3 regions of the Mesorhizobium sp. P2_C4 genome follow, and region 1 is predicted to be linked to each of the others. Evidence: riboswitches for the same ligand, from Rfam matches in the RefSeq annotation. Region 1 holds a riboswitch; each other region holds the start of a gene.
The links. A riboswitch is a leader RNA that binds a small molecule or an ion and turns the genes downstream of it on or off. The one in region 1 is predicted to bind cobalamin.
Positions count from the first base shown of each region.

Region 2: it holds a riboswitch for cobalamin, as region 1 does, so the genes downstream of both, AC1DX6_RS06690 (CbtB domain-containing protein) here and AC1DX6_RS03125 (aromatic ring-hydroxylating oxygenase subunit alpha) in region 1, are expected to answer to the same signal.
Region 3: it holds a riboswitch for cobalamin, as region 1 does, so the genes downstream of both, AC1DX6_RS06940 (DUF1636 family protein) here and AC1DX6_RS03125 (aromatic ring-hydroxylating oxygenase subunit alpha) in region 1, are expected to answer to the same signal.

Region 1 covers NZ_JBFUDT010000001.1:631,029-636,519, reverse strand. The annotation lists gene bglA (beta-galactosidase BglA) at 1-537, shown strand, start outside; gene AC1DX6_RS03150 (ABC transporter ATP-binding protein) at 570-1,682, shown strand; gene AC1DX6_RS03145 (DUF680 domain-containing protein) at 1,760-1,996, opposite strand; gene AC1DX6_RS03140 (DUF680 domain-containing protein) at 2,056-2,256, opposite strand; gene AC1DX6_RS03135 (DUF680 domain-containing protein) at 2,329-2,535, opposite strand; gene AC1DX6_RS03130 (hypothetical protein) at 2,670-3,047, shown strand; cobalamin riboswitch at 3,044-3,245, shown strand; gene AC1DX6_RS03125 (aromatic ring-hydroxylating oxygenase subunit alpha) at 3,361-4,608, shown strand; gene AC1DX6_RS03120 (FAD-binding oxidoreductase) at 4,686-5,491, shown strand, end outside.
Region 2 covers NZ_JBFUDT010000002.1:54,123-59,613, reverse strand. The annotation lists gene AC1DX6_RS06705 (MFS transporter) at 1-265, shown strand, start outside; gene AC1DX6_RS06700 (aromatic ring-hydroxylating oxygenase subunit alpha) at 405-1,586, opposite strand; gene AC1DX6_RS06695 (gamma-glutamylcyclotransferase) at 1,738-2,415, shown strand; cobalamin riboswitch at 2,484-2,680, shown strand; gene AC1DX6_RS06690 (CbtB domain-containing protein) at 2,718-2,897, shown strand; gene AC1DX6_RS06685 (CbtA family protein) at 2,913-3,713, shown strand; gene cobU (bifunctional adenosylcobinamide kinase/adenosylcobinamide-phosphate guanylyltransferase) at 3,736-4,233, shown strand; gene cobO (cob(I)yrinic acid a,c-diamide adenosyltransferase) at 4,235-4,864, shown strand; gene cbiB (adenosylcobinamide-phosphate synthase CbiB) at 4,877-5,491, opposite strand, start outside.
Region 3 covers NZ_JBFUDT010000002.1:109,898-115,388, reverse strand. The annotation lists gene AC1DX6_RS06950 (cobaltochelatase subunit CobN) at 1-1,889, opposite strand, end outside; gene cobW (cobalamin biosynthesis protein CobW) at 1,908-2,945, opposite strand; gene AC1DX6_RS06940 (DUF1636 family protein) at 2,948-3,376, opposite strand; cobalamin riboswitch at 3,416-3,619, opposite strand; gene AC1DX6_RS06935 (winged helix-turn-helix domain-containing protein) at 3,649-4,848, opposite strand; gene AC1DX6_RS06930 (NADH-quinone oxidoreductase subunit A) at 5,181-5,491, shown strand, end outside.

The DNA of each region.
Region 1 (5,491 bases):
CGCGGCTCGGTCTGCCTCTATCAGGGCGAAGAGCTCGGGCTTGGCGAAGCCGAACTGCAATTCGAGGACCTGCAGGATCCCTACGGCATCCGCTTCTGGCCGGAATTCAAGGGTCGCGACGGCTGCCGCACACCGATGGTGTGGGATGCCACGGCCAAGAATGCCGGCTTCTCCTCGGCAAAACCCTGGTTGCCGGTGCCGGGGAAACACCTTTCGCAAGCGGTTAACGTGCAGCAGGGTGACGACAGCTCGCTGCTCGAGCACTACCGGCGCTTTCTCAGCTTCCGCCGCCTGCACCCGGCGCTGGCCAAGGGCGATATCGAGTTCATCGAAAGCGAGGGCGATACTGTTGCCTTCACGCGGCGCGAAGGCAACGAGCAGATCGTCTGCGTCTTCAATCTTGGACACGAGCCAGCAGCGATCGGTCTCGGCGACCGATCACTGCAGCCTCTGCCTGGACACGGATTTTCGAAGCAAGCCGGGGCCGGCACCATCCGCCTCGGTGGCTACGGGGCCTGGTTCGGGCGTATCGACTGAAATTTGCCAAAGAAATTCACTGGGAGGAAATCATGGCCGATGTCACGCTAAGACAAGTGAAGAAATCATACGGCAATCTGCACATTCTGCACGGCATCGATCTCGACATAAAGTCGGGCGAATTCATCGTCTTCGTCGGCCCTTCGGGTTGCGGCAAGTCGACCTTGCTGCGGTCCATCGCCGGGCTGGAGGAAATCACCTCCGGCGAGCTGAAGATCGCCGGCGAGGTGGTCAACGACGTGCCACCGTCGAAGCGGGGTATCGCCATGGTTTTCCAGTCCTACGCGCTCTACCCGCATATGACCGTCTACGACAACATGGCGTTCTCGATGAAGATCGGCAAAGAGAACAAGGCCGAGATCGACCGGCGCGTGCGCCAGGCGGCGGAAATCCTGCAGCTGACCAAATATCTCGACCGCTTGCCGAAGGCGATGTCGGGCGGCCAGCGCCAGCGCGTCGCCATCGGCCGCGCCATCGTGCGCAATCCAAAAGTGTTCCTGTTCGACGAGCCGCTGTCCAACCTTGATGCGGCACTGCGCGTCGCCACCCGCATCGAGATCGCCAAGCTCAAGGAATCGATGCCCAACACGACGATGATCTACGTCACCCACGACCAGGTCGAGGCGATGACGCTGGCCGATCGCATCGTGGTGCTGAAAGAGGGCCATATCGAGCAGGTCGGCACGCCGATGGACCTCTACAAGAAACCGGGCAATCTGTTTGTTGCCCAGTTCATCGGTTCCCCGGCCATGAACATCCTGCCGGCGACGATCGAAACAACCGGCAATTCGACTGTCGTCAGCCATGTCGGCGGCCGCAAGGCGACGGTGCCGATCGCCACGCCGGCTTCAGCGAAAGGGGCGGCGGTGAGCTTCGGCGTGCGGCCGGAGGATCTGGTGGTCTCCACCGGCGCCGATTATCTCTTCGAGGGCAAGGTGGACTATGTCGAACAACTCGGCGAGGTCCAGCTCATCTATGTCGACATCGGCCGCGCCGACCTGCCCCTGGTGACCAAGCTGCCCGGCAATGTCGAGGTCAAGCGCGGAGCGACGCTGCGGCTGAGCGCCGATGGCAGTGACCTGCATATCTTCGATGCCGACGGACATTCTTTCGCGCTGCACAGGCCGGAAGCAAAGGCGGCTTGAGGCCGACCGGTCCGTAACAACAAAAAGAGCGGCGGGCCAGGCCCGCCGCTCTTTCGTCTGGATATCGACTTCGGCTGTTAGCGGCCGAAGAGGTTCCGGTCGCTGCCCTGCGGCGCAGACTTCTGGACGTCGCCCGACGAGTTCAGCAGCTTGTAGACCGGCGAGCCGGTGTTGCGCACCGAAGACGTCTGCGTCTTGTCGACGTTGACGGTCGCCTGCTGGTTGATGTCGGTCCCGCCAACGCTGTCGTTGTGGGCATAGGCGCCGCCGGCGGCAATCATGAGAGCGGCTGCGGCAAGAACAATCTTCTTCATTTCAAGTCTCCTGAATTTTCGTATTCCAGCAAGCGGCGAAGCGCTTTGCCGGGATCGGCCTAGTTGTGGCCGAAGAGGTTGCGGTCGCTGCCCTGAACGACGGGCTGCTTGTCAGCCGGAGCCGACTTCTGGATGGAAGCCGTGTACGAGCTGTCGACAGCCGGGACGGCCTGGTTGGCGCCGAAGTGGTCACTGCCAGTGGCAAAGGCGCTGCTGGTGATGGCCAGAACGGCCGCTGCGGTAAGAACGATCTTTTTCATTTTAAGTACTCCTGAATGTCTGAATTCCACCAAGGCGGCAGGGCAAACCCGCCGTCCGTTGGGAATCGGCTGTTAGTTATTGCCGAAGAGATTGCGGTCGCTGCCCTGAACGACGGGCTGCTTGTCAGCGTGCGCCGGCTTCTGAATGGAAGCCGTGTACGAGCTGTCGACCGAGGCGGCAGGCTGGTTCGCACCATTGGAACCAAAGTTGTCGCTGCCAGCGAAGGCGCTGCCGGTGATGGCCAAAACGGCGGCGGCAGTGAGGATGATCTTTTTCATTATTGGTACTCCAGTATCTTAGTTCATCAGTCCGTCTAGCGGCGTGTCTTGGAAGGAATTCGCGTCGTTCGGACAGCCCCGATGTGGGCGAGGCCAGTGCCCGTTTCCAATCACGAAGTTGTTCCGCGTGGACCATGGCTCTGCACCTTGAAATTGTACCAAAGCCTCCTACACTTTCTATTTTAGCTAATAATTTCAATATGTTATTCTATTCCATCCATGAGCCAGCTGACGAATTGGCAAACCAGCGTTCACACCGTCCTGCACGCTCTGTCAACAGAAACGAACCGTTCGGTTCGATTTTAGAAACCGCTAATAGTCACTTTTCGAAACTGTTAACTGTTTTTGACCCTGCCGCCGGGCGAATCAGATGCGCGGAGCGGCGGGTCACGACCGGTGAAAGGCTGGGTTCGCGTCACAAATCCTGGCCGGTGCGTTTTTCACCTATGGTGTCGCGCCGCATGGATGCGATGTCGCTTTCATGCCGATGGCGCGTCGGCCGTCGTGATTAGATGATGGCATCTCAGGTGCCGCTTCGTGACGATGGAGCGGAGAATTGGGAAGCCGGTCAAAACCCGGCGCTGCCCCCGCAACGGTGGTGGAGTTCAAGTCGCAACGGGAGACCACTGGGCCACAAGCCTGGGAAGGTGTCGCGACCGTCCGCAAGGACACTCCAGAGCCCGGAAACCAGCCCGAGATAGCTAGACTCGACTGATCGCGGTGGGCGGTCAAGAGGTGGATGGTGCGTGCCGGCCGTGGTGCCGGATTGCGACCGGTCTTTCCTCCATCACCACCAAGTTCAGTCCTTAAACACGAGGACAGGACATGGATGCGCGCAACGACATGCTGAGGCTCTTGCACAGCCGCAGGGAAGGCTATTCGCTCGAACAGCCCTTCTACACCGATCCCGACTACTTCAAGCTCGACATGGAGCTGATCTGGTATCGCGACTGGCTGTTCATCGGTCATGATTGCGAATTGCCGAAACCGGGCAGCTACATCACCGCCCAGGTCGGCGACTATCCGGTGGTGCTGGTGCGCGACCAGCAAGGCAAGATCAACGCTTTCCACAATTCCTGCCGCCATCGCGGCAGCCGCGTCTGCAACGCCGAGAAAGGCACGGCGGCCAAGCTGGTCTGCCCCTATCACCAGTGGACTTATGAACTGGACGGCCGGCTCCTGTTCGCACGGCAGATGGCCGATGGTTTCGACAAGAGCCAGTTCAGCCTGAAGCCGGTGGCTTGCGAGAGTGTCGGCGGTTACATCTTCATCTGCCTGGCCAGGGAGCCGGCGGACTTCGCGCCGATGCGCGCCATGATCGAACCCTACCTGTTGCCGCACCGGCTGCGCGAGGCAAAGGTCGCCTTCGAATCAACCATCGTCGAAAAGGGCAACTGGAAGCTGGTCTGGGAGAACAACCGCGAGTGCTATCACTGTGCCGGCAACCATCCGGAACTGTGCAAGACTTTCCCGGAAGCGCCGACCGTGACCGGCGTGCAGGGCGCCGATAGCGACCCGGAAATGCTGGCGCATTGGGCGAAGTGCGAGGCGGCGGGCCTGCCGAGCAAGTTCCGCATCGATCCCGCCGGACAGTTTCGCGCCACCCGCGCGCCGCTGCTGCGCGACGCCGTCAGCTATACGATGAACGGCAAGCGCGCGGTGAAGAAGAACCTTTCCGACGGCGTTTCGGCCGACCGCATCGGCACCTTGATGCACTACCACTATCCGACCACCTGGAATCACATCCTCATCGACCACGCCGTCACCTTCCGCGTGCTGCCGATCAGCGCCACGGAAACGGCGGTGACGACGAAATGGCTGGTCCACAAAGACGCGGTCGAAGGCGTCGACTACGACCTCGCCGAGCTCACCCATGTCTGGATCGAGACCAACGACCAGGACCGCCGCATCGTCGAGGAAAATGCCTTCGGCATCCTGTCGCCGGCCTATGAGCCCGGTCCCTATTCGGAGTTGCATGAAGGCGGCGTCATCCAGTTCGTCGACTGGTATGCCCGCTTCATCGAGCCGCGCCTTGCCGAAGGCGGCCGGCCCGCGCTGCGCAGCGTCGCCTAGCACATGGCGCCCAAAAGTGTTGAGCGGTTTTGGGATCACGACATGTGCAGAACAAAAAGGGTGAAGGGATGAATGCGATGACGGACCTTGGCCTCTACCGCCACCTCGACGAGATGGCGCCCTGGAACGACAGGCTCCAGGTGCTGGAAGTAATCGGCGTCAGCGACGAGGCGCCGGAGGTGAAGACCTTCACCTTCCGCTCCGACAACCAGACCTGGTTTCGCTACAAGCCGGGCCAGTTCGTGACGCTGGAACTGCCGACCGCCGAGGGCCCGCTGATGCGGACCTACACGCTGTCGTCCTCGCCATCGCGGCCGTTCTCGATAGCGGTGACGGTGAAAGCCCAAGCCGGCAGCATCGGCACGCGCTGGATGTTCGACAATTTGAAACCCGGCGTTCACGTGAAGGCTTATGGGCCGGCAGGCGACTTTTCGCTGCACAGCCACCCCGCGGCCAAATATCTGTTCATTTCGGCCGGCTCCGGTGTGACGCCGATGATGTCGATGCTGCGCTGGCTGAACGACTGCGCGCCGTGGACCGATGTCGGCTTCGTCAACTGCGCGCGGCGGCCTGAGGAGATCATCTTCCGCAAGGAGCTCGAACTGCTGGGAAGCCGCATGCCCGGCCTGTCGCTCGGCTTCATGATCGAGGAGCGGTCGAGCCGCGAAGGCTGGTTCGGCCATATGGGGCGGATCGACGCCATAAGGCTGCCGCTGCTGGCGCCGGACTTCCGCGAACGCGAAATCTTCTGCTGCGGCCCGGACCCGTTCATGCGCGCGGTGCGGCAGATGCTGGAGGCCTCCGGCTTCGACATGGCCTATTACCATCAGGAGAGTTTTGCGGCCCCGGCTGTGGAAGAAGTCCCGGCTCCGTTCGCATCGCC
Region 2 (5,491 bases), on a different contig from region 1:
CGGGTTTTTACTCTGCGGCGCGTTTTTCACCATCGCGCTCGATGCACTGGGCTCGACCGCCTTCATGCGCTCGGTGCGCTCCTATGAGAGGGCGCAGATGGCGGCGGTCTATCGCACCTATCTCGATTTTTCCGAGCTGACGCCGCCGCTGGTCTATTCGGTGGTGCTGGCGTTCTTCGGCCTGGGTTCGGTGTTCGCGACGCTCGGCCTGCTGGCGGCGGTCTGCGGTTTTGTCACGTGGCGGTATCTGCCGAAATCGCTTTAGTCGGCCTTGATAATTCTACTCCGGCGGACATCTGTCGCGATTTTCTCCGCTTCCGGTGCTCACGGACCCAAAAGTCCGCTGCGCGCCGGTTCTCGAAAACCGCTCCATATGCCTCGCCGGAGCGAATTATGAAGGCTGACTAGGCGGTTGTTTCAACCGCCGCGTGCCGCTCACGCACCCAGTTGTGGAAGCGGTGCAGGTCGTATTCCTCGGGCATCAACACGCCGGTCTGGTGGCGCAGCGAGCGCAGGCCTTTCTGGTTGACCTCGCAGATCGCGGCGTCTTCCTCCAGCACCTGCCTGCCGAAGGCGACGATGTTGTCTATGTCGGCCTGGGGTGCCGCCAGCGCTTCGGGCGAAAAAAGCCATTCGGCGGTGAGTTCGGTCTGTTCGGGGCCAAGCGGCACCAGCCGCACCGTCCTGACATAGTCGACATGGCCGACGATGAACATCGACGGCAGTGACGTGGCGTAGGTCTGGCCGGCGGCGCGCTCGGCCGGCGTCAGCCCGGCAAACACCGGGCCATGCGCCTGCCCGTCGCGCGACCATGTCTCGGCGCCGGCGCGCAGGCCGCCGGAGAATTCCGGCGCGTCATTGTCGGCATGGCGAACCCAATCCGGATCGTCGTGCCGCCCCATCAGGCCGCGGCCATAGATCGGCACCAGCCGTGACAGGTCCTTGTGGACGCCGGGGCAATGCAGGCACTCGTTGAAGTTCTCCCAAAAGATCTTCCAGTTGCAGTTCATCACCTTCTTCAGCACGTGGCCGCTGACCAGCGTTTCCAGCGGCCAGTTGGCGAGATTGCCGGATGCAGGATCAAAGGATGTTTGCGCCGAACCGTCGGCGTCCTCCTGCAAATTGACGAAGACAAAACCGCGCCACACCGAGAGCGCCACGCGGTAGAGCGGATGATCGGCTTTGTCGAAACCTTCGGGCAGCGAATTCGAGGGTACGCGCACGAGATCGCCGCGCAGCGAATAGGACCAGGCGTGATAGGGGCAGGTGATCAGCCGCGCCTTCAGCCGGCCTTCGCTTTCCTGGCAAAGCTGCGAGCCGCGATGCCGGCAGGTGTTGTGGAAAGCGCGCAACACGCCGGTGTCGTCGCGCAGCACGACGATCTCCTGCGTTCCGACGCGGAACGTGCGGAACGCCAGCGGCTGGGCAAGGTCGGTCTCGCGGCAGACCAGCAGCCAGTTTTTGTACCAGATGGCCTCGAGATCGCGTTGATAGGCGTTTGCATCCCAATAGGCCGACGACGGCAGCGTCGATTCGGCCCGGGTCAGGCCGTTATAGGGATCGCGCTCGCCGGGGTCGGGTTGCATGGCTGGCTTCCTGTGATGCGCCAGCCGACACCCCGGCAAATCGTTTGTCAATTCTGGCGACGGCATTTGGCGCGCCACGGCATTGCCGGTTTCCAACGCGATGCCTAATCATGTCCTTGAACAAGAGGATTGAGAATTGGCTGCACGACAGATGTCGCTCACGCCGGAACTGGTCGCGCGCTGCTGGCGCGCGATCGAGGATACAGGTCCGGATCCGGATGCAGGGCACCTGGATGATGGCGACTATGACGCGTTGGTGGACGCATTGCAGGCGGAACTCCCTGACTCGGAACCGCTGTGGCTGTTCGGCTACGGCTCGCTGATCTGGAAACCCGAAATCGATCATATCGAGGAGCGGGTGGCCCTGGTGCGCGGTTGGCACCGGTCTTTTTGCATGAACATGACGCGCTGGCGCGGCACCAAGGATAGCCCCGGCCTGATGATGGCGCTGGACCGTGGCGGACAGTGCAAGGGCGTCGCCTTTCGGCTTAACGACGGTGATCGCCGCCAGCAGCTCGACAAGCTCTTGCGGCGCGAAGTGACACTAAAGCCGACAAGCTACCATCCCCGCCTGCTCAACCTGGGAAGCGACAACGGCCCGATAAAGGCGCTGGCGTTCGTCATCAACCGCAATGGCCTCACCTATTCCGGACCGCTCGCCGAAGAAAGGGTCGTCGAACGGCTGGCGACGTCCTGTGGACACTGGGGCTCAGGCGCCGACTATCTCTACAACACGGTGAAAAACCTGGAAGAACGCGGCATTCACGATCGCCATCTATGGCGGCTGCAGCGCCTCGTTGCCGAGCGGATCGCCGCGTCCGCAGCTTAACGCCAGGGTGGCGCATTCGCGCTGGTAACCGGCGGAATTTGGTTTGCCGGGCGCTGCGATTTTGCCTATAGTCGCCAGCTGTCGTCGGTTCCGTTTGGAGCCAAGAGGGAATGCGGTGCGGGCTGAGTTGTTGCCCAATGCCGTGGCTGCCCCCGCAACTGTGTGCGGTAGTCCTCTCCATATGCCACTGAAGATTTTTCTTCGGGAAGGTGGGGAAGGGCGCTGATCCGCGAGCCAGGAGACCTGCCGGCGACAGGGACACTGACTTCTATGCCCTCGGGTGGAGGGCGAAAGGACAAGACATGAATACCGCTTCCGTCTCTCTCGGCGCTTCCGTTTCCTCGCAGTCGCGCTTCATGCAGCTGGTGCTTACTGCATTTCTCGGCCTGTTCGTTGTCGGTGTTGTCGGCTTCTCGCATATCGATGTGGTCCACAACGCCGCGCACGATTATCGCCACTCGATGGCGTTTCCCTGCCACTGACGAGGAATTGACATCATGAACCTGTTTCGCAACGTCGTGTTCATCGCGGCGATCGCCGGGCTCGTGGCTGGCGTCGTTCTCGCCTGCATGCAGGCCTTTGCTACCGACCCCCTGATTTACCAGGCCGAAGTTTTTGAGAAGGCTGGCGGCCACCAGCACGATCATGCTGCGGCACCGGCCGCCAGCACCACCAATGCTATGAGCAGCGCCGCACCGGCGGAAAACACCATGAGCTCAGCCGCACCAGCGCCTGCTGAGGCGGCGGCTCCGATGGAAGACGAAGGCTGGGCACCGGCCGATGGCTTCGAGCGCTTCGCTTTCAGTGTCGTCGCCAATATCGTCACCGGCATCGGCTTCGCGCTGATTCTGGTCGCGGTTTCCGAGTTCGCTGGCGGTATCGGTAGCTGGCGCCAGGGCTTGTTCTGGGGCCTGGCCGGCTTTGCCGCGTTCACGCTGGCACCGGGCCTAGGCCTGCCGCCGGAACTGCCGGCAATGCCGGCAGCCGACCTCATGCAGCGCCAGATCTGGTGGTGGGCGACGGTGGCGGCGACAGCGGCTGGCCTGGGCCTTCTCGCCTTCCGCAAATCGCTGCCGTTGGCGATCCTTGCCGTGGCTTTGATCGTGGCGCCACATATTGTCGGTGCGCCGCAGCCGGACAGCTTCGTGACAGCAATCCCGGAAGGCCTGCACCATCAGTTCGTGGTGGCGGTTACGGTGACCAATCTGGTGTTCTGGCTGGTGCTTGGTGCTGCCGTTGGCGTGGTGCGCGGACGCTTCACGGGAACGGCAACTAGCCTGCGCGACAGCTTTGCCTGATCCTGCTGCCCTCCGTGCGGAACTGACCTTCATCATCGGCGGTGCGCGCTCCGGCAAGAGCGCGCACGCCGAAAGACTGGTGACGGCAGGCGCTGCGCCGTGGACCTATATTGCCACCGCAGAAGCCTATGACGAAGAAATGCGCCAGCGCATCGCTTTGCATCGCTCTCGGCGCGGCGAGGGCTGGACGACGGTCGACGCGCCACTCGATCTTGCCGGCGCGATCGGGGCGCTGCCCGACAATCAGCCGATCTTGATCGACTGCCTGACGCTGTGGCTGACCAACCATATGCTGGCCGAGCATGACCTTGACGCAGAATGCCGAGGGCTGGCGGAGGTGCTGTCGCGACCGCGCGGACCGTGGTTTGTTGTTTCCAACGAAGTCGGCCAGGGCATCGTGCCCGACAACGCGCTCGCGCGCCGGTTTCGCGATGCGGCCGGCCGCCTCAACCAGCAGGTCGCTTCGGTCGCCGATACGGTGCTGCTGATGGTGGCGGGACTGCCGCTCAAGGTGAAATGAGATGCCAGATATCAAGCACGATGGGATCGATGCCAAGGACGAAGAGCGCCACCGCGCCAAGATGGTCAAGCGCAAGGCGGTGCAGGATGCCGAGGTTGCCGCCAAGACGGTCGAGAAGGGGCTTTTGATCGTCAACACCGGTCCCGGCAAGGGCAAGACCACTGCCGCCTTCGGGCTGGCGCTGCGCATGCTCGGCTACGGCAAGCGCGTCGGTGTCGTCCAGTTCATCAAGGGCAAATGGCACACCGGCGAAAAGGACGCCTTTGCCACCTTCGGCGACCGCGTCGTCTGGCACGCGATGGGCGAGGGGTTTACCTGGGAGACGCAGGACCTGAAGCGCGACATCGCTGCCGCCGAGGCTGCCTGGGCCAAGGTGCTCGAGCTGATGGGCGACGCTTCCATCAGCCTGCTGGTGCTCGACGAGTTGAACATCGCGCTGCGCTACGACTATCTCGATCTCGACACGGTGGTCGCGGCACTGAAGGCGCGGCGCGAAGGCCTGCATGTCGTCGTCACCGGCCGCAACGCCAAGCCGGCGCTGGTCGAGGCCGCCGACCTGGTCACCGAGATGGGCGTGACCAAGCATCATTTCGCGGCGGGTGTGAAAGCGCAGCAGGGGATAGAGTTCTGAGGGTGACGCCGCTCAGAACGTCACCGCGATAAGGATCGCCGAGAGCAATCCGAACAACCCAATCAGCAGATAGTCGGCGATTTGATAAAGCCTCAGCGCCCGTCTGATATCCACGCTATCCGCCTCGCGCCGTCCGCCTTCGCCCATGAAGGCATCTTCAACGACGACACCGCCATAGCTGCGCGGCCCGGCCAGTGCCAGGCCGAGCGCACCGGCCATCGCCGCCTCCGGCCAGCCGGCATTGGGCGAGCGATGTTTTTTCGCGTCGCGCCGCATGGCTGTCCAGGCGTTGCGGGGATCGGCGCCGCTGACCAGAAATGCGGCGAGCACGATCAACAGCGCGGTCAGCCTGGAGGCCGGCAGGTTGATGAAATCGTCAAACCGGGCAGCCGCCCGGCCGAAGGCCTCGTGGCGCGGCGTGCGATGGCCGATCATCGAATCGGCAGTGTTGGCGGCCTTGTAGGCGACGCCGCCCGCCAGGCCGCAAACACCAGTCCAGAAGGCGGGTGCGACGATGCCGTCGGAAAAATTCTCAGCCAGGCTTTCGATTGCGGCACGGGCGACGCCGGGTTTGTCGAGCCTTTCCGGATCGCGGCCGACAATGCGCGCAACCGCGATACGACCCAA
Region 3 (5,491 bases), on a different contig from region 1:
GGATAGATGACGGGCAGTGGGCCGGTGACGATCTCGGGAAAGCAGTTTTCCGAGAGTGCAACGGTCTTGCCGGGCAGCCATTCCAGCGTGCCATGGGCGCCGACATGGATGAGGGCCTGCACGCCGAGGGATTTTTGCAACCAGAGACCAAAGGCGATCAGCGCATGGCGTGGGGGGAGCGTCGGGTCGTGATAGTCGGCGCGGCGGTCGGCGGAGCGGCCGCGATCGGGGGCGAGGGCTACGGTGATGTTGCCGAAGGTGGCGGCTCGGAAAGGGAAGTGTTTTTCGCCAGCGCGCGGCGAAGGCCGGCGTTCTGTCGCGCCCCCCTCTGTCCTGCCGGACATCTCCCCCGCGAGGGGGGAGATTGGGCCGTCATCGGCGCTTTCGCCAATCTCAAACGTTGCAGGAAGGGAGCCGGCAGCGGAGCTGCCAATCTCCCCCCAAGTGGGGGAGATGTCCGGCAGGACAGAGGGGGGCGCCTCGCGCAAACCTGCCTCTTCCGCCTTGCCCCATGCGGCATCTACCGCAGCAATTGCCGCCGTCGGCAGCTCCTTCGAAAGGGCGAGATACTCCGCAAGCCCCAACTCGTCGCCGCTTCGCTCCAACAAATCGAGCAATTCCCGCGGCGTTTGCGGAATCCCTTCAACCGCATAGCCCTGCTCCTTCAGGTCATGCAGCATCGCCAGCACGCTGGATGGCACGTCGAGCCCGACGGCATAACCGGTGCGGCCGGGGGCGCTTGGATAGTCGGGGATCAGGATGGCGAGCTTGCGCGTCGCGCGTGGCGTCTGTTGGAGCTTGATGAAGGCCGCAACGCGGTTTGCCACCTGCGCCACGCGGTCGGGCTCTGGCCGATTGGCAAAGGAGCGAAAAGCCAGCGCCGGGTCGGTCTCGCTTTCACCCTTGAAGGAAATCGCGCCCGCGAGGATGCGGCCGTCGAGTTCGGGCAGCACGACATGCATGGCGAGGTCGGCGGGCGCCAGGCCGCGCTGGTTCTTGTCCCAGACGTCGCGGCGGGTGGTGGCGACGATGACCTGGAAGACAGGCACGCCGGCGCGGTCGAACAGGGTTTCGACGCCGGGTTCGGCGCCGGAGGCGAAGGCTGTCGCGGTGATGATGGCGGCGGGGTTCAGGGAGGCCAGCGCGGTTTCCACGAAGGCGAGGGATGCCGGGTCTTTCAGGCTGGAGACGAAGATGGGGGCCGGGGTGAGGCCGCGTTGCCGCAGCGCTTCAAAAAGGGCATCGATCGGCGCGACGTCGGCGGCCAGCAGCATCGAGCGGTAGAAGAGGATCGGCACGACCTTTCCCTCTACTTCGAGGGGGAGGGGGACGACGCCATGGCTCAGCTCGTAGTAGCCCGCTTTAGGCACGCTTACCGGCTCTAGGACAGCCGCATCCTGCCCAGCCAACCCTGCCAGCCTGTGCACCAGCGCGGTCATGTTCGCAGGGCCGCCCTCGCGGAAATAGCCAAGCAATGCATCGAGCTCCCCGCGCGGCAGCGTCGAGGATTCGATCAGGCGCAGATCCTCATCGTGGCTCTCGCCCGGCAGCAGCGCCAGTTTGATGCCGCGGGCGCGGGCGGTCGAGGCGAGCTGGTCGCAGCCATAACGCCACCACTCGTAGCCGCCGAGGATGCGAACCAGAATGACCTTGGCGTGGCGGGCAACGCTGTCGACCCACAGGTCGACGGACATCGGATGGCGCAGGTCGCGCAGTGCCGCGAGCCGCATCGATGGCAAGCGTGCCGCGTCGGCCTTCCATGCCGCCGCCAGTCCGGCGAGATCGCTGTCGGTAAAGGACAGCGCAACGACATCCGCCGGCGTCTGCCGGAGATCGACAGGCTCGGCGAGATCGTCGAGCGAGGCGGATGTGGTGGTGAGGATGTGCATCGCGGCTCGTGCCTGAGATCAGCCGGCGAGTATACGCTCGATCGCCGGGCGGTTCAGCCCCTTCAGGCCGATGACGACGAGGCGCGAGCGGCGGTCGTCTTGAGCGGTCCAGGCGCGATCGTAATAGTGATTGACGCGCGGGCCGACGGCCTGCAGCAAAAGCCGCATCGGCTTGCCGCCGACCTCGACGAAGCCTTTGACGCGCAGCACGTTTTCTTCTTCGGCCGCAATGGCGACGCGCTTTGCCAGCTCATCGGGATTGGCGATCGAGGCAATGTCGACGATGAAGGTGTCGAAGTCGTCATGCTCGTGGTCGAAGGCGCCGTCATGATGCGACTTGCGGTTCTCTATGTCTTCCTCGACGGCGAGGCCGAGGCCGAGCAGTACTGAGGGGTCGACCTTGCCATGCGATGTCGGCACGATTTTAACGGCGCGGGCGGAGTGTTCGGTGATGATGGCGTTGGCGCGGGCCGAACCGGCGGCGTCCATCAAATCGCTCTTCGACAGGATGATCAGGTCGGCGCAGGCGATCTGGTCCTCGAACACTTCCTCGACCGGGTCGTCATGGTCCAGCGTCTCGTCCTGAGCGCGCTGCGCCTGCAGGGCGTCCATGTCGTTGGCGACGCGGCCTTCGGCCAGCGCCGGCCCGTCGACCACGGCAATGACGCCGTCGACGGTGACGCGGCTCTTCACGCTCGGCCACTGGAAAGCTTGGACCAGCGGCTTGGGCAGCGCCAGGCCCGAGGTTTCGATCAGGATGTGGTCGACCTTCGGCGTCAATGCGAGGATCTGGTCGAGCGCCGGCACGAAATCGTCGGCGACGGTGCAGCAGATGCAGCCATTGGCCAGTTCGACGATGTTTTCCTCCGGGCAGGTGTCGATGCCGCAGCCTTTGAGGATCTCGCCGTCAATGCCGATGTCGCCAAACTCGTTGACGATGATGGCAATGCGCTTGCCGCCGGCGTTCTCCAGGAGATGGCGGACCAGCGTCGTCTTGCCGGCGCCGAGGAAGCCGGTGACGACGGTGCAGGGAACTCGGGAAACGGAAGCGTTCATGATCAGTCCTTCAGCAGGTCGAGGGGAGGAATGCGGGCGACGAGGCCGCGCTTGAGGCTATCGGGGCGGCCGCGCCACGGGATCAGGCCGTCGGTCGAGGTGGCGAAGAGTTTGGCGCCAGCAACGAGGTCGGCGCCGCTGGTCAAGGTCAGGTCGCCGAAGACATAGCTCCAACAGCCGTCACGCAGGATGGCGGCGCTGAGGCGCCGCTTGCAATTGCCGAGGCATTCGACGGTGTGGATGCGGATATCTTCGCCCGATGCGGCGCGGCGCGTGTCTTGCGCGAGCAGTTCGCCGGCGCGGGGATGGGCGTCGGAGCCGGTCTCGTCGCGGCACGAGGCGCAGACGATGACAGTGACGCCGGCCAAGGCATCACTGTCGCCGGACAAAATATCCGCTGTTTCAGCCGAAAAACTGCTGTCGCGTTCCAAATCAGGCTCCTTGCCCGGAAAACCCGCCAGGCGATCGGATACTTTATGTCCTAGACGGCAGGTCTCCTGGCTCGCGGGTCATCGCCTTGGGTGCCGCCTTCCCGGTGTTACCCAGTGGTTTTCGGCCCAGGCTCTTCGCTTACAGTTGCGGGGACAGCCGCGGATTTGAGATTTTCATCCCGCACCGCATTCCCTCTTGGCTCCTCCCTTTGAAGAGAAGAGACCGTCTGGACCGGATTTAGGCTTGTGTATGCAGGCGTGTCAACGCACGTCTACGACGCGGCGATGTCGGCGAGCGGCTGCCCGAGATCGCCGGCGGGTGTCACTTCGATACGCTCAAGGCCGAGCCAGCCCTGCATCAGCTTCAATTCTTCGAACAGTTCTGCTGCGGTTTCGGCCTGTGCGCCGGGTTCGGCGTAAGTGGCATGGACGCGCAGCACGCTGGCGGGGCGGTCGGCTTTGAGGTCGACGCGGGCGACGATCCTGTCGCCAAGCAGGAACGGCAGCACGTAGTAGCCGTACTGGCGTTTTTCGGCCGGCGTGTAGATCTCGATGCGGTAGCGGAAGTTGAACAGGTTTTCGGTGCGCGTCCGCTCGAAGACGACCGGATCGAAGGGCGCCAGCAAGGCACGTGCCTCGATCCGGCGCGGCAAACGGGCGTCCCTATGGAGATAGGCTGGTTTGTCCCAGCCCTCGACGCGCATGGGCAAAAGTTCGCCGGTCTCGACCAGTTCCTCGAGGCGGCCCTTCATATCGGCGGGGGAAAGGCGGAAGTAGTCGCGCAGGTCGCCTGATGTCGCGATGCCATGGGCGCGGGCGGAAATGCGCAGCAATTCGCGGTGTGCGTCCTCGGCGGCGGGAACGGCCAAGTCGAGGATTGCTTGTGGCAGCACGCGTTCGGGCAGATCATAGAACCGTTCGAAACCGCGCCGCGACGCCGTGGTGATGCGGCCTGCCCAGAACAGCCATTCGAAGGCGTGTTTGGCGTGGCTCCAGCCCCACCAGCCGCCAGAGCCTTTCTGGCCCTCGAGCGCCGAGGCAGCAATCGGACCCCGGTCAACGACCTGGCGATAGATCTCTTCGATATAGGCGGCGTGTTCGCGACCCCATTTGGCCAGGCCCAGATACATCTCGCCGCCGCTCTCGGCTCGCTGCATGCGCCAGCGCATCAGCGGGTATGTCTCGACCGGCAGGAAGGAGGCCTCGTGCGCCCAATACTCGAAGACCGTGCGCTTGCGGGTCATGGCGGCGTTGTCGAGCAAAGCCAGCGGGTAGGGGCCGAGGCGGGAATAGAGCGGCATGTAGTGGGCACGCACCACGGCGCTGACGGAATCGATCTGCAGCAGGCCAATGCGGGAAAGCACGCGGGCGAAGTGGCGGCGGTCGGGTGTGCCGGCGGGGCGGGCATCGTTGAAGCCTTGAGCCGCCAGCGCGATGCGGCGGGCCATGGCGAGCGAGATCTTTTCCTTCATGGGAGACAGGACTCTGATGATTTTCGAGCAAAAGGAGCCGGTGATTCCGCCTCATGCTAACAGGGTTTTGGCGAGATCGATGTCAGGAGAGAAAAGTGGAGTAGAAAGTGAAGGAAATCAAACAGGAGCGGAACGGACCAGTTTCTTCCTAAGTGCCGTCCAGCACCGTGTTTTGAACAAGGTTTGACTTGCTTCGCCGAAAGCGCTGCGCTAACCCTCGCCGCGTTGCAGCATAGGCACTTAAAACGGTTCAGCGGTTAAACTGTCACGCTTCCGCATTAGGGTTCGTTGCTGTAATCAGAGTGGATTGGCCGCCAACGGAAAGCTGCTGCATGACCGCACTTTTGAGTTCGTATCTGCCCATCGTCCTGTTCATCGGCGTGGCGCTGGTCGTAGGCCTGGCGCTGCTTGTGGCGCCGTTCCTGGTGGCCTACCGCAATCCCGATCCGGAAAAGCTTTCCGCCTATGAGTGCGGCTTCAACTCGTTCGACGATGCCCGCATGAAATTCGACATCCGCTTCTACCTGGTGTCGATCCTGTTCATCATCTTCGATCTGGAAGTGGCCTTCCTGTTTCCGTGGGCGGTGTCGTTCTCGAAAATCGGCATGCTCGGTTTCTGGTCGATGATGGTGTTTTTGGCGGT